2 regions of the Marivivens sp. ABH4_498 genome follow, and region 1 is predicted to be linked to the other one. Evidence: riboswitches for the same ligand, from Rfam matches in the RefSeq annotation. Region 1 holds a riboswitch; the other holds the start of a gene.

Region 1 (7,071 bases):
ATTTCAGCGGGTTGTGCTGTTTTGGGGGCGTCAATTTGGGTTGTAGGGCTGACGAAAAAGTGTATCTTACAAAAATAGTCAACAATTGGCGGGCTGCAATTCCGCCTCAACCTGAAAAGCCGCGAACATGGACATGTCGAACCACGATCAAATGACCGTACAAATACCGTGTCACGAAGCCGTCACCCTGACAAAGGGCGGGCAGACCGCAAATATTGTTCTGAATGGGCAGGTTTATACGCTGCGCATCACGCGCGCGGGAAAGCTGATCCTGACCAAATAATCAGGATCAGCGCGGGGATTTTTAGAAATCCCAATCTTCGTCTTCGGTCGCAACGGCTTTGCCGATGACATAGGACGACCCAGACCCCGAAAAGAAATCGTGGTTTTCGCTGTCGGTTGACAGGGCTGCCAGAATTGCGGGGTTTACCTCGCAGGCGGCGGGTGGGAACAGCGCCTCGAACCCTAGGTTTTGCAGGGCTTTGTTCGCGTTATAATGCAGGAACGCTTTGACGTCTTCGGTCAGGCCGATGTCGTCATAGAGTTCCTCTGCATATTTCGATTCAATCTCGTACAGATCGAACATCAGCGCAAAGGCGAAATCCTTTAGCTCTTGGCGGCGTTCTTCGGTCGCGGTTTCCAGCGCGCGCTGGAATTTGTAACCGATGTAATAGCCGTGGACGGCTTCGTCGCGGATGATCAGACGGATCAGATCTGCGGTGTTGGTCAGCTTTGCGCGGCTGGACCAGTACATCGGCAGATAGAACCCCGAATAGAACAGGAAACTTTCCAGAAAAACGCTGGCGATTTTGCGTTTCAGCGGGTCCGCGTCCGTATTGTATTCCTGCAAAACCAAACGTGCCTTGGCCTGAAGATGCGGGTTTTCTTCGGACCAGCGGAATGCCTCGTCGACCTCTTTCGTGGAACATAGGGTCGAAAAGATCGACGAATAGGACCGCGCGTGGACGGCCTCCATGAACGCGATGTTGGTCAGAACCGCCTCTTCGTGCGGAGTCTGGGAATCGGGCAACATGGCGGGCGCGCCAACGGCGTTCTGGATGGTGTCCAGCAGGGTCAGGCCGGTGAATACGCGGATCGTCAGTTCACGTTCCTCTGGGCGCAGGGTGCCCCAGCTGGGAATGTCGTTCGACAAAGGTACCTTTTCAGGCAGCCAGAAATTGACGGTCAGGCGGTTCCATACCTCTAGGTCTTTTTCGTCCTGAAGGCGGTTCCAGTTGATGGCGCGGGGGATGGATGTGGTCAGGTCTTTCATATCATCCTCACAAAGTACAAGAAACGCAGCCCTGAACCTCGGTCCCTTCTAGGGACGACTGGCGCAGGCGCACGTAGTAGATGGTTTTGATGCCTTTTTTCCACGCGTAGATCTGCGCGCGGTTGATGTCGCGGGTCGTTGCCTCGGCTGGGAAAAACAGCGTCAGGGATAGGCCCTGATCCACGTGTTCTGTGGCGGCGGCATAGGTGTCGATCAACGCTTCGGGGCCGATTTCATAGGCATCGCGATAGTATTCCAGATTATCGTTCGACATGAACGCGGCTGGATAATACACGCGGCCGATTTTGCCCTCTTTGCGGATTTCAACCTTGGACACGATCGGGTGGATCGAAGAGGTCGAATTGTTGATGTAGCTGATCGAACCCGTTGGCGGAACGGCCTGCAGGTTGCGGTTATACAGCCCGTGTTCCATCACCGATTTTTTCAGCGCAGCCCAATCATCGCGGGTCGGCAGGGTGACGTTCATACGGTCGAACAGCGCCTGAATTTCTTCGGTTTCAGGCAACCAATCACGGTCGGTGTATTTGTCGAAAAATTCACCTGTCGCATATGTTGATTTTTCGAAACCAGCGAATGTTTCGCCTTTTTCGATGGAGATTTGATTGGATGCGCGGATCGCGTGATAGGCGATAGCCGCGAAATAGACGCTGGTGAAATCCACGCCTTCGGTGCTGCCATAATGAATGCGTTCGCGGGCAAGGAACCCGTGCAGGTTCATCTGGCCTAGGCCGATAGCGTGGGCTTCGTCGTTGCCGCGGCGGATGGATGGCACGCTGTCGATGGCGGACATTTCCGATACGGCGGTCAGCGCACGGACGGCGGTTTCAACGGTTGCGCCGAAATCTGGGCTGTCCATGGTTTTCGCGATGTTCAGCGACCCAAGGTTACACGAAATGTCGGTGCCTAGGTGATCATAGGATAGGTCGTCGTTGAATTTCGACGCCTCGTTCACCTGCAGGATTTCCGAACACAGGTTCGACATGGTGATGCGGCCGTCGATTGGGTTCGCTTTGTTCACGGTGTCTTCGAACATGATGTAAGGGTAACCGGATTCGAACTGGATTTCCGCCAGGGTCTGGAAGAATTCGCGCGCGTTGATCTTTTTCTTGCGGATGCGTTTGTCGTCGACCATCTCGTCATATTTTTCAGTGACCGAGATTTCCGAGAAAGGCACGCCATAGACCTTTTCGATGTCATGGGGCGAAAACAGGTACATGTCTTCGTTCTTTTTCGCCAATTCGAACGTGATGTCAGGGATCACAACGCCCAGCGACAGGGTTTTGATGCGGATTTTTTCGTCGGCGTTTTCGCGTTTGGTATCCAAGAAACGCAAAATATCTGGGTGGTGCGCGTTCAGGTAAACCGCGCCCGCGCCCTGACGCGCGCCCAGCTGGTTCGCGTAAGAGAACGAATCCTCTAGCAGTTTCATCACAGGGATGACGCCCGAGGACTGGTTTTCGATGCCTTTGATCGGCGCGCCGTGTTCGCGGATGTTGGTTAGCATCAACGCCACGCCGCCGCCGCGTTTGGACAGCTGCAGGGCCGAATTGATGCCGCGACCGATGGATTCCATGTTGTCTTCTAGACGTAGAAGGAAACAGGAAATCAGCTCGCCGCGGCTTTTCTTGCCTGCGTTCAGGAACGTCGGGGTGGCAGGCTGGAAACGGCCGGCGATGATTTCGCGCATGAACGCCATCGCGTGTTCCTGATTGCCGCGTGCCAGCGCCAGCGACACCATAACAACTCGGTCTTCGAAACGTTCCAGATAGCGCTGACCGTCACGGGTTTTCAGCGTGTAGGACGTGTAATATTTGAACGCGCCCAAAAATGTCGGGAAACGGAATTTCGCAGCATAGGCCGCATCCCACATCTGGGTCAGGAATTCGCGAGGGTACTGGGCCAGAACGTCGGCCTCATAGTAGCCTTCTTCGACCAGATAACGCAGTTTTTCGTCCAGCGAATGAAAGAACACGGTGTTCTGGTTTACGTGCTGTAGGAAATACTGGCGGGCGGCCATGCGGTCTGCGTCGAAACGGATGTGGCCGTTTTCGTCGTACAGGTTCAGCATCGCGTTCAGCGCGTGATAGTCCAGTGTTTCGCCGTCTTTCATGCCGTGATCGAGCATGTCATCCCCTCAAACTTTTCCAGTCCCGCGCGGACGCGGTTGATGTCTGTTTCGGTGCCCGCCAGTTCGAATTTATACAGCAGCGGCACGTTGCATTTTTTCGCGATAACATCGCTGGCCATCCCATAGGTCGGGCCGAAATTTCTGTTTCCTGTGCCGATCACACCGCGAATGAAACTGCGGCGGGCAGGATCGTTTAGGAAACGGATAACTTGTTTGGGAACCGCGCCGTTGCCGTTTCCGTCCGCATAGGTGGGACAAATCAGGACATAGGGCGCGGCAATCTTTGGTTGATCTGTATTCGCATCAATCGGAATACGCTGGGCTGGCAGACCCAAGGCATCGATAAACCTTTGTGTGTTCCCAGAACGGGACGAAAAGTAGACGATGCCGATCATTGTGTGATTAGGCCAGACGGCCAATCAGGTCAGGGCGGAAACCGGACCAGTGATCTTCGCCAGCGACAACAACCGGTACCTGACGGTAGCCCATTTCGGTCACGCGCGAATGTGCGTCGTCGTCTTCGGTCAGGTCGATGACTTGGTAATCCAGGCCTTTGGCTGCTAAAGCGCGAGTCGTTGCGGTGCACTGAACGCAGGCTGGTTTGGAATATACTGTGATTGTCATTGCTCGGTTCCCCAGTTGGTTTTTTAAAGCGACGCAGGGACGTGGAGCAGGCGAAAATATGCCACCTATATGCGCTCCCAGACCCTCCGTCTGTGGTCGTACTATGGTGCTTCGGCAGGTCTCCTGACTTGCGGCTTTGACGCTTGGCTGGCCTTCCCGGGGTGACCCAGTGGCGATTCAGCTATGCTTGCCGCTAACAGTTGCGGGGGCAGTGCCAGAATTACACTGGCTTCCCTCTTAGCCCGTGATGAATCACAGGAACCTTAGCAACATCATCTAGATATTTTTGTTCACCTTTCGTCAATATTTAGTTTTCCACAATCGCCTGTGGGTAAAATTTTTCCGTGCCGATTTTGCACCGTTCAGGTCGTTTTCGGGCCAATTGCATAGGGATTAGGCTGCTATCGTATAGGGGTAAGGTGCGGGCCCACGGGTCCGAGAATTGGGAAGCCGGTGCAATACCGGCGCTGCCCCCGCAACGGTAACTAGGTTTAGGCGCGGCGACATACCACTGGGGAGGAGCCGGGAAGGTGTCGCGCTAGGGTTTTGCCCAACTAGAAGTCCGGAAACCAGCCTTGCTGAAACGTCAACCGCGGGCGGCGGTGCAGACGCGGATCAGGCGCGCAATTTTCGCGCGCCCCGTGGCCTGTTTGTCGTCCCACCCATTTTTATCGCCGTGATTTGCGGCAGGAGAACGACAATGACGCTGCAAGTGTCCCAGATGTTGGCCGAACGGGTTCCAGGGCATGCGCTGCCTCGTGCGGCATATACGGACGCATCGATTTTTCAGGCTGATCTACAGACGATATTCTATCGTCAGTGGCTGTTTGTTGCGCCTGCCTGTGAATTACCAAAGGCGGGAAATTACATTACCCATCAGGTCGGCGACTATCGCGTCATAGTTGTTCGCGGCACAGACGGCGAAATTCGCGCGTTCCACAATTCGTGTCGTCACCGCGGGTCGGTTTTGTGCTCAAAGGCCAAAGGAACGTCCCCGAAATTGGTGTGCCCGTATCACCAATGGACCTATGAATTGGATGGTCGCCTGTTGTGGGCCAAAGATATGGGTGCTGATTTCGATGCGTCGAAACACGGGTTGAAAACCGTTCACTGCCGCGAACTGGCGGGATTGGTCTACATTTGTCTGGCCGAAGAGGCACCCGATTTCGACACCTTTGCCGAACTGGCGCGCCCCTATCTGGAACACCACGATTTGGCAAATGCCAAGGTCGCGTTTGAATCGTCGATCATTGAAAACGGCAACTGGAAACTGGTCTGGGAAAATAACCGCGAATGTTACCACTGCGCGGGCAACCACCCTTCGCTGTGCCGCACCTACCCCGAAGACCCGTCAATCACTGGCGTAGAAGAGGACGGATCGGTCCCCGAACGCCTGCAAAACCATTTCGACCGACTGGAAAATGCAGGCATCAAGTCGCAGTTTCATATCGCGCAGGGCGGTCAGTACCGTTTGGCCCGCGTGCCGCTGAATCTGGGCACCAAAAGCTATACCATGGACGGCGAATTCGCCGTGACGCGGAAACTGGGAAACATCGGCGTTGATGATGCGGGTCCTTTGCTGCAATTCCATTACCCAACCACGTGGAACCATTTCCTGCCTGATCATTCGATCGTTTTCCGCGTGACCCCCATCAGCCCGACGGAAACGCAGGTCACCACGAAATGGCTGGTGCACAAAGACGCAGTCGAAGGCGTGGATTACGACCTGAACCGCTTGACCGAGGTCTGGATGCATACCAACGACGAAGACCGCGAAGTGGTTGAAAACAACCAAGCCGGCATCAATTCGCCCGCATTCGTCCCTGGCCCGTATTCCGCCATTCAGGAATCCGGCGTCATTCAGTTTGTCGATTGGTACTGCGCCCAGATGGCGGGCGGCACCGAACTAAAAATCGCGGCGGAGTAAGCGATGAAAGACCTACCCATCCCCCCGCGTGCGATTTGGACCGATGCAGAGCCGTTAGAATGTGTATCCGTCATTCCAGAGGTGCCACATACCGCAACCTTTACGTTTCGGTCCCCAACGGGCGCGATGTTTGATTTCCTACCGGGTCAATTTCTGACGCTGGAAATTCCTGCGCCAACAGGCACCGTCCATCGGACCTACACGATTTCATCGTCGCCTTCGCGGCCTCGGTCGATTTCGATCACGGCCAAGGCGCAGGATGACAGCATCGGCACCCGCTGGATGATCGATCATCTGAAACCGGGCATGCAGCTAAAGGCGTTCGGCCCCGCAGGTGTGTTCACCCATATGAACAAACCCGCCGAAAAATATCTGTTCATCACCGCAGGCAGCGGCATCACGCCCGCCATGTCGATGACGACGTATATGTGGGATCTGGGCCAAGAACCCGACATCGTTTTCGTCAACTGCGCCAAACGCCCGTCCGAGATTATTTTCCGCGAACGTCTGGAACACATGGCCAGCCGCGTTCCGGGGATCAAACTGAAATGGATCGTGGGCGAGGCGGACCCCTATAAACCGTGGACAGGGTTCGAAGGGCAGTTCAATCAGCTGATGCTGGGCCTGCTTGCGCCTGATTATCTGGAACGCGATGTCTATTGTTGCGGGCCTGAACCGTTCATGTTGGCCGTGCGCGAAGCGTTGGCCGGTCTGGGCTATGACATGGACCGCTACAATCAGGAAAGTTTTCAAGCACCAGCCGAAACCGCATCTGACGTGCCCGACATCGACGATCTGGTGCCGGACGAGGATACCAGCGCCGAGGTCACCTTTGCCCTGTCTGGCGTCACGGCCAAGGTTGCGCAGACGGATACCATTTTGGCAGCGGCAAAATCGAACGGCCTGAATATCCCGTCGGGCTGCACATTCGGCGTTTGCGGCACGTGTAAGGTCAAGAAAACGTCGGGCGATGTGCACATGGTGCACAACGGCGGCATTTCCGATGATGACATTGCGGATGGCTACATTCTGGCCTGTTGTTCCAACCCGATCGGCAAGGTCGAGGTAGAGGTCTAACGCCAGTATTTTATCAGATAG
Region 2 (7,071 bases), on a different contig from region 1:
CGGTCAGGTTCGAAAGGCTGAGCATCGGTTACAGTCCTTGGCGTTTGGTGCGGTAGATCAGGTGCAAAAACAGGGGCGACCCGACCAAGGCCGTCAGCACGCCCAATTTCAGGTCTTTGGATGGTAGAATAATACGCACGGCAATGTCAGCGGCCAGCAGCATCGCGGCCCCGCCAAATGCCGACGCCCATAGTAGTGCCGACGGACGCGATTGCACGAAACGGCGTAGAATATGCGGAACGACTAGGCCGATAAAACCGATGGAGCCCGCAACAGCGGTGCCCGCGCCAACAATCGCGGCGGTTCCCAAAATCAACGCCAGACGAATGCGCGCTGGGCGCACGCCCATTGCGGCGGCGGCGTCTTCGCCAAGTGTCAGGGCGTCAAGGCCGCGCGCGGTGGAGGCGATGATTAGGGCGCCCACGGCGATGAACGGGATGGCCAGCCAGACGTGGGTCATCGAACGGTCGGCCAGCGAACCCATCGTCCAGAACACGATTTCATTGGCCGCAAACGGGTTCGGCGACAGGTTCAAAACCAGCGTCGTCAACGCGCCCGCAAGCGCAGAAACCGCGATACCTGCCAAGATCAGGGTCAAGGTCGATCCCTGCGGCCCTGACAGTAGCATGACGATCATAACGCCCGCCGCTGCGCCCGATAGGGCAGAGATTGGCAATCCCAGCGCCCATGTTGCAGCGAACCCTGTCTGGATCGCCAGAACAGCGCCCAAAGCCGCCGATGCGGAAACACCGATCAGGCCGGGGTCTGCCAATGGGTTGCGCAAATATCCCTGCATGGCTGCGCCTGCGATGCCCAGCCCCGCGCCGATCGCCAGACCCAAAATGGCGCGTGGCAGGCGGATTTCCTGCATGACCATGGTGATGGGGCTTTGGTCGCTGCTTAGCAACGCTTGGATCGATTCAATGGGGGTGAACCCGGCGGGGCCTGTCACCAGTGATCCGAAAAACAACAGCGCGGTCAAAGCCACAAGGATTGCGAATAACCGTTTCATTCGGTGGCTCCTGTCATGGTGCGGCGCAGTTGGGCCGTGTCTTCGATTGCGCGTAGCACAAAGGGGGTGCCACAAACCCAGTCGCGGTCGGTGAACACGGCCTGAGGCAGTCGGTCGCGCAAATGATCGACCACGGGGTGGTCTAGGATTTCGTCGGAACGGGACGCGCCGGGGTAGGGCGTTCCGGTGATGATGGCATCGGGGTTGTTCAGCGCAAGCAGCTCTAGCGGCATAAACCCGCCATAGGGGTAACCTGCGTCTTCGGCGATGTTATCAAACCCAGCGGTTGCCAGAATTTGGCCCGCCAGCGTGCTATCGCCAGACGTATAGCCGTTTTGGTAATACAGCGCGGCGCGCGGGCGTTCGGTCACCTCGGCGCGATAGGCGGCAAGGGCGGCGTCATATTCGGCAACCAATGCAGCTGCGCGATCAGGCTGTTGCAACGCATCGCCCATTTGGACCATGCGGTCGCGTACATCGTTCAGCGAATAGGCGGGATCGAACAGGACCACAGGAATGCCCAGACGTTCCAACATCGATACGGTCGCGCGCGACGAAAACGTACCGGCAAGGATCAAATCAGGGTCTAATAGGTAAATTTCTTCGGCCAAGGCGGAATTGGGGATCAGATCCGCAGCCTGTTCCGCCATCGCCGAACTGCGCGGGTCTGCGGCCAATTTCGAAACAGAGATCAGTTGATCGGCATCCGCGATCAGCATGGCCAACTGATCGGTACACAAATTGATCGACACAACGCGGCTGGGCGCGTCGGCATGGGCGACAGCCCCGACCAAAGTCAGGGCTGAAGCCAAGGTTATGATTTTAGAAATCCGCACGGAAACCAACGTAGACCGCACGACCCGAGGTGTTGTAGCCACCTGCGGTTTCGTAATCTTCGTCGAACAGGTTTTCGACGCGTGCGTAGGCTTCGACCGTGTCGGTGACCGCATAGGTCGCATCCATGTTCACAACGGTGAAATCACCCACCTTGTGGCCTGCAGGAGCATAAGCCGAAGGCGTCACGTCTGCCGCGTGGCGGACATTCAGGCTGCCCCAGATGCGGTCGGTCAGATCAGCGTCAACGCCGACGACCAGATCATGTTTTGGCAGACGCGCGATTTGATCGCCGTTGGTGTCTTGGGCGTCGGTGTAGGTGTATGCGGCCGAAACGGCGAACATATCGGTCAGTTCATACGCAGCGGACAGTTCCAGACCTTTGGAAACAAAGCTTTGGGTGACATAACAACCAGCGCCGTAGGCGCAGTTGGTCGCGCTGGAATCCCAAGCGATCTGGTTTTCGATGTCCATGTAGAACGCGGTCGCGCGGATAAAATCGTTGCCGCCCAGACGGTATTCAGCGCCGATTTCATAGTTCTTCGACTGCTCTGGGCCGAACTCTTCGCTGGCGTAATAGGCGCTAAGCTGTGTCAACGACGGCGCGCGGAAACCTGTGCCGGCTTGGGCGCGGATGATCAGGTCTTCGGTTGGGCGATAGGAAATGGCAACGCGGCCCGAATTTTGCGGATCGTATTTCGATGGATCGTCGCGGCGCAGAGTGGTCACAACATCAACCGTATTGCCCAGCGACATGTCGAATTCTGCGAAAACGGCCGTGCTGGACATTTCGTCATTGGTCGACCCGCCGTAGCTGTCGTTTTGCAGGTTGGTTTCCGTCAGTTTTTCCGCGCCAAAGCTAAGGTCGCCATACGCCAATGGTGTCGCGCCGCTATAGGCCAGTTTGGTGCGTTCACCGTTGAAATAGGCGATATAGCCAGTGTCGTTTCGAACGGTGCGCGAACCAGAGACCGAAATTTCATGCGATACCAATCCGGTGTCGAACTGCGCAAACAGACGTCCGCCCGTTTTTGTGCCGTCACCGAAATCGTCGTCTACAGGATCCGTGCCCAGCCAGCCCGCATCGTCATATTCGCCGTAGTTTTCGTCGTGGATCAGGGACATGCCAACGTTTACCGCATCGGTCAGTTGGTATTCACCGGTCAGCGTCAGGCGGGTGTTTTCGAAACCGTCGGCTTCGGTGTTGTCCGCTTTGGTCGAAAAACCGTCAGTGGTCAGGCGGGTCAGGCCAAAGGCAACATAGCCGTCCGCGCCGCGATTGCCGATGTTCAGGCCGAACGCGTTGGTATTGTAGCTGCCCGTTTCCACGGTCATTTGACCCGATGCGCCGTCAACCTCTGGGGTCCACGTGGACATGTCGATCACGCCTGCAATCGCGCCTTGGCCGTAGCGGGCGGATTGCGATCCCTTTAGGACTTCGACGCGGTTGATGCCCATCGCGGCCAAGTTGCCAAAGTCATAGCCGTTGCCCGAGCTGGCAGGGTCGGACATGTCGATGCCGTTCAGGTAGGTCGCGATGTAACCTGCGCCGTTGCCGCGGATTTTCAGCGTGGTCGATGCGCCCAAACCGCCGTTCGACGAATAGGACAGACCAGGCAGGCGTTGCAGGGCATCGGCCAGTTTTGCGGTGCCTTCAGCCGCCAAAACATCTTGGCCGATGATTTCAACGGTTGTGCCCGATTGTTCAACGGACGTGGCGTTTTGGTTTGCGGTTACGGTGATCTGTTCCAGATCATAAGCCTCTTGGGCCAGTGCGCCCGAAGTGGCGAAAGCCGCAATCGCGGCCGAGGTCAAAAGCACAGAGCGTGTCATTTCAGTTCCCCAAGGATGCGTTCGGTCGCCCGAACGCGCGTGTGTATTAATCAACAGGGAATGAAATGCCCCGCAGACGGTGAGAAGCACCACGGCGGAAGCAGTCTCCGCAGCCCGAAACGCGCCCCGCGTTTGGACAGGGTGTAGCTTCGGCAGGTCTCCTGACTTGCGGGTCTTTGCGCTGCCGGACCTTCCCACCCCGAATGGGGCAGTGGTGTATGCCGGCATTGCTCTCCGCCTACAGTTGCGGGGGCAGTCGCAGAATTGGCGGGTATGGTCGCCGCACTGCGTTCCCTTTTCACGGGTGCAAAACACCCGGACCGAAGCGCGGCGAACCTATGGCCGATAAGCCATTTGTGTAAAGGCTTTATTACTGTGTCTTTACGACACATGGCCCTTTATTAGATCAAAGTCGCAACGTGACGCGTCGCGAGGCTGTAACCGTTGATGCCAAAGCCCGCCATAACCGCGTCTGCGCGATGGCTGACATAGGAATGATGGCGGAACGATTCGCGTTTGTGCACTTGGCTGATGTGCACTTCGATCACTGGGCCTTCGAATGTGTTCAGGGCGTCCAGAATAGCGATGGAATAATGGGTAAAGGCCGCTGGGTTGATGATGATAGCGGCGGCGTTTTCGCGGGCTTCGTGAATCCAATCTACGATTTGGCCTTCGTAGTTGGATTGCAGCAGTTTTACCTCAAACCCGTTTTCAGCCGCGATGGCGCTGCAGTTTTTTTCAACGTCTTCCAGTGTGTCATGCCCGTAGATTTCGGGTTGACGTTTGCCCAATAGGTTCAGGTTTGGGCCGTTCATAATGTAAACAAGCTTAGACATTTTTTCCTCCGTTCGCGCTGTCGTTGCGCGTTTCCAATAGGTCCGCCAGATCATTGCCTGTGCGTTCAATGTGGCGTGACAAAAGCATCGGGCCTAGTTCCGCATCCCGTGCGATTGCAGCATCGGCGATTGCGGCATGTTCGGCATCCAAATCGCGTCCTTCGGCTGTATAACCCAATATGTTGGCGTACCGATGATGCAGATTGGCGAATAGTTTACACAGGTCGCCCAGCATTGGCATTGCGCAGCCGCGGATAAGTGCGGCGTGAAATGCGGCGTGATTGTCGCTGAACAACGCGTTGTCGCTGTTGGTCAGGCGGTAGATCGCGGCGGGCACGCGGCTTTCCCAATCTAGGGTCCCAATCGTGATCGCGTGTTTCAGGGCCAGCGATTCTAAATCCGCCCGCATCCGAGTGATTTCCAACAGATTCGCCATGCCAATCGGCATGATGCGGAACCCTTTTTTATCTTCGAATTCGACCAACCGTTCGGCCACCAATCGCGATATCGCTTCGCGCATGGGGGACAGCGAAACGCTATAGATATCACGTAGATGGTCCAGATTCACCTTAGAGCCAGGGGCTAATTGGCCAGAGATAATCTCGGCTCTTAGCTGGTTTGATACGCGACTTGCACGTGTCAGTTTGCTGTCATCTAGGCTTTGGTCAAAAAACATCGCTGATCACCCTGTTTGACCAGACGTGTAATCATATAATCGATTTATATCAACTATGTTGCAGTTCCCGTTCGCTTTGCTATCCTTTCGGTCGGCCAATAGGGGATGGCCGCTGGAGGACTAATGAGCAAACTAGGCGACGATATATATCGGGCGATGCGTCACGATATTATCTTTGGAAAGCTCGAGGCGCAGTCCAAAATCCGTTTGTCGAACCTGAAAGACACGTATGGGGCATCTGTCCCGACGTTGCGGGAAATTCTAAACCGGCTTGTGTCCGAAGGTTTCATTTTGGCCGAGGGCCAGCGCGGCCACATCGTTACCCCAATGTCCGCCGAAGGCCTGCGTGAAATCGCAGATTTGCGTGTTTTGCTGGAATCCAATGCGTTGGAAAAATCCATACAGAATGGTGATTTGAACTGGGAAGAACGGATTATTTCTGCCCACTATCGGCTGGCGCAAATGGAAAAGCAGATGCTTGCCGGCGACGATGAAGCGCGCGAAGTCTGGAAGCAATATGACTGGGAATACCATCAGGCGCTGATTTCCGCATGTGGGTCGTCAGAGTTGCTGTCGCTGCACGGGATCACATTTGACAAATACCTGCGGTACCAAATGCGTCTGTTGACGTTCCGAGGCGAGGTTGCAGCCGACGAACACAAGCGAATGCGCGATGCCGCGTTGGATCGGGATTCAAGCGCCGCCGTTGCGTTGTTGCGCGCGCACATCTTGGGCGGTGTCGAACATAGTATTCAATTGTTCCGCTGAATTGACCCTTTCGGTTCGTGACGCGTGCGTCGAAATAAAATCGATTATTTTGCCGAAGTAAGGTGAAATGGAAATATACATCATAACGATAAAAAATCTGTTGAACGAAATCTGTGTTCTGTCAGCATCACGCTAATGTTTCGGCCTGAATCGAAACACCGGCATCATCACGGAGGAGAAAGTATGCCCTATACTATGAAACGCCGCGCGTTCGTCGCAGCAGCAACCGCATCCATCATCGCAGCAACCGCAGGCACCGCAGCTTTGGCTGAAGGTCACGCAACCCAGCTGCGTCTGTCGGCTGTTATGTCGGATACCGACATGCGCGCAGTTGCAATGGTAGAGAAATTCGGCCCAGCGGTTTCGGAATTCGCATCGTTCGAACCACACTGGAACGGCACCCTGTTCGCACAAGGCACCGAGCTGGAAGCAATCGCAACCGGCGACCTGGAAATGGCGATCACTTCGGCGCAAGAGCTGGCGACATTCTTCCCAGAATTCTCGATCTTTACCGCTGGCTACGTTCTGCAGAACGCTGACCACCAGGTTGCAGTATTCAACGACGAACTGTTCGACCCGTTCAAAGCAAAAGCAGAAGAAGAGCTGGGCGTAACCCTGCTGGCTCCTATGTATCTGGGCCGCCGTCAGGTGAACCTGCGTCAGACCGCAGGCGAGCTGACTGTTTCGACCCCAGCGGATCTGGCTGGCGTGAACCTGCGTATGCCAGGCACCGACGCATGGCAGTTCCTGGGCAAAGCGCTGGGCGCAAACCCAACCCCAATGGCATTCACCGAAGTGTACACCGCACTGTCGTCGGGCGCTGTTGACGGTCAGGACAACCCACTGCCAACCGTTGTTGACGCGAAATTCTACGAAGTTACCAACCAGATCGTTCTGACGTCGCACCTGGTTGACTGGAACTTCATCGCGATTTCGTCCGAAGTGTTCAACGGCATGGACGCAGACACCCAAGAAGCAGTTCGCGCTGCTGCGTGGGAAGCTGCTGACTACGGCCGCGCTGCACAGCTGGAAAAAGAATCCAGCCTGGTTGCATTCCTAGAAGAGCAAGGCATGTCGATCTACGAACCAGACGTAGCTGCATTCCGTGACGC

The links. Region 1 has a riboswitch for cobalamin ahead of ACXAGA_RS16185 (aromatic ring-hydroxylating oxygenase subunit alpha). Riboswitches for the same ligand answer to the same signal wherever they lie in the genome.
Region 2: another riboswitch for cobalamin. It lies ahead of ACXAGA_RS03810 (TonB-dependent receptor plug domain-containing protein); the one in region 1 lies ahead of ACXAGA_RS16185 (aromatic ring-hydroxylating oxygenase subunit alpha).

What each region holds. Positions count from the first base shown of each region.
Region 1 covers NZ_JBSWXL010000011.1:34,284-41,354, forward strand. The annotation lists gene hemP (hemin uptake protein HemP) at 152-283, shown strand; gene nrdF (class 1b ribonucleoside-diphosphate reductase subunit beta) at 305-1,273, opposite strand; gene nrdE (class 1b ribonucleoside-diphosphate reductase subunit alpha) at 1,281-3,419, opposite strand; gene nrdI (class Ib ribonucleoside-diphosphate reductase assembly flavoprotein NrdI) at 3,401-3,817, opposite strand; gene nrdH (glutaredoxin-like protein NrdH) at 3,825-4,046, opposite strand; cobalamin riboswitch at 4,143-4,327, opposite strand; cobalamin riboswitch at 4,447-4,638, shown strand; gene ACXAGA_RS16185 (aromatic ring-hydroxylating oxygenase subunit alpha) at 4,747-5,973, shown strand; gene ACXAGA_RS16190 (FAD-binding oxidoreductase) at 5,977-7,050, shown strand; gene ACXAGA_RS16195 (YdcF family protein) at 7,047-7,071, opposite strand, start outside.
Region 2 covers NZ_JBSWXL010000001.1:737,463-744,533, reverse strand. The annotation lists gene ACXAGA_RS03825 (ABC transporter ATP-binding protein) at 1-25, opposite strand, end outside; gene ACXAGA_RS03820 (FecCD family ABC transporter permease) at 29-1,012, opposite strand; gene ACXAGA_RS03815 (ABC transporter substrate-binding protein) at 1,009-1,824, opposite strand; gene ACXAGA_RS03810 (TonB-dependent receptor plug domain-containing protein) at 1,835-3,679, opposite strand; cobalamin riboswitch at 3,814-4,019, opposite strand; gene aroQ (type II 3-dehydroquinate dehydratase) at 4,081-4,515, opposite strand; gene ACXAGA_RS03800 (GntR family transcriptional regulator) at 4,508-5,191, opposite strand; gene ACXAGA_RS03795 (GntR family transcriptional regulator) at 5,315-5,959, shown strand; gene dctP (TRAP transporter substrate-binding protein DctP) at 6,143-7,071, shown strand, end outside.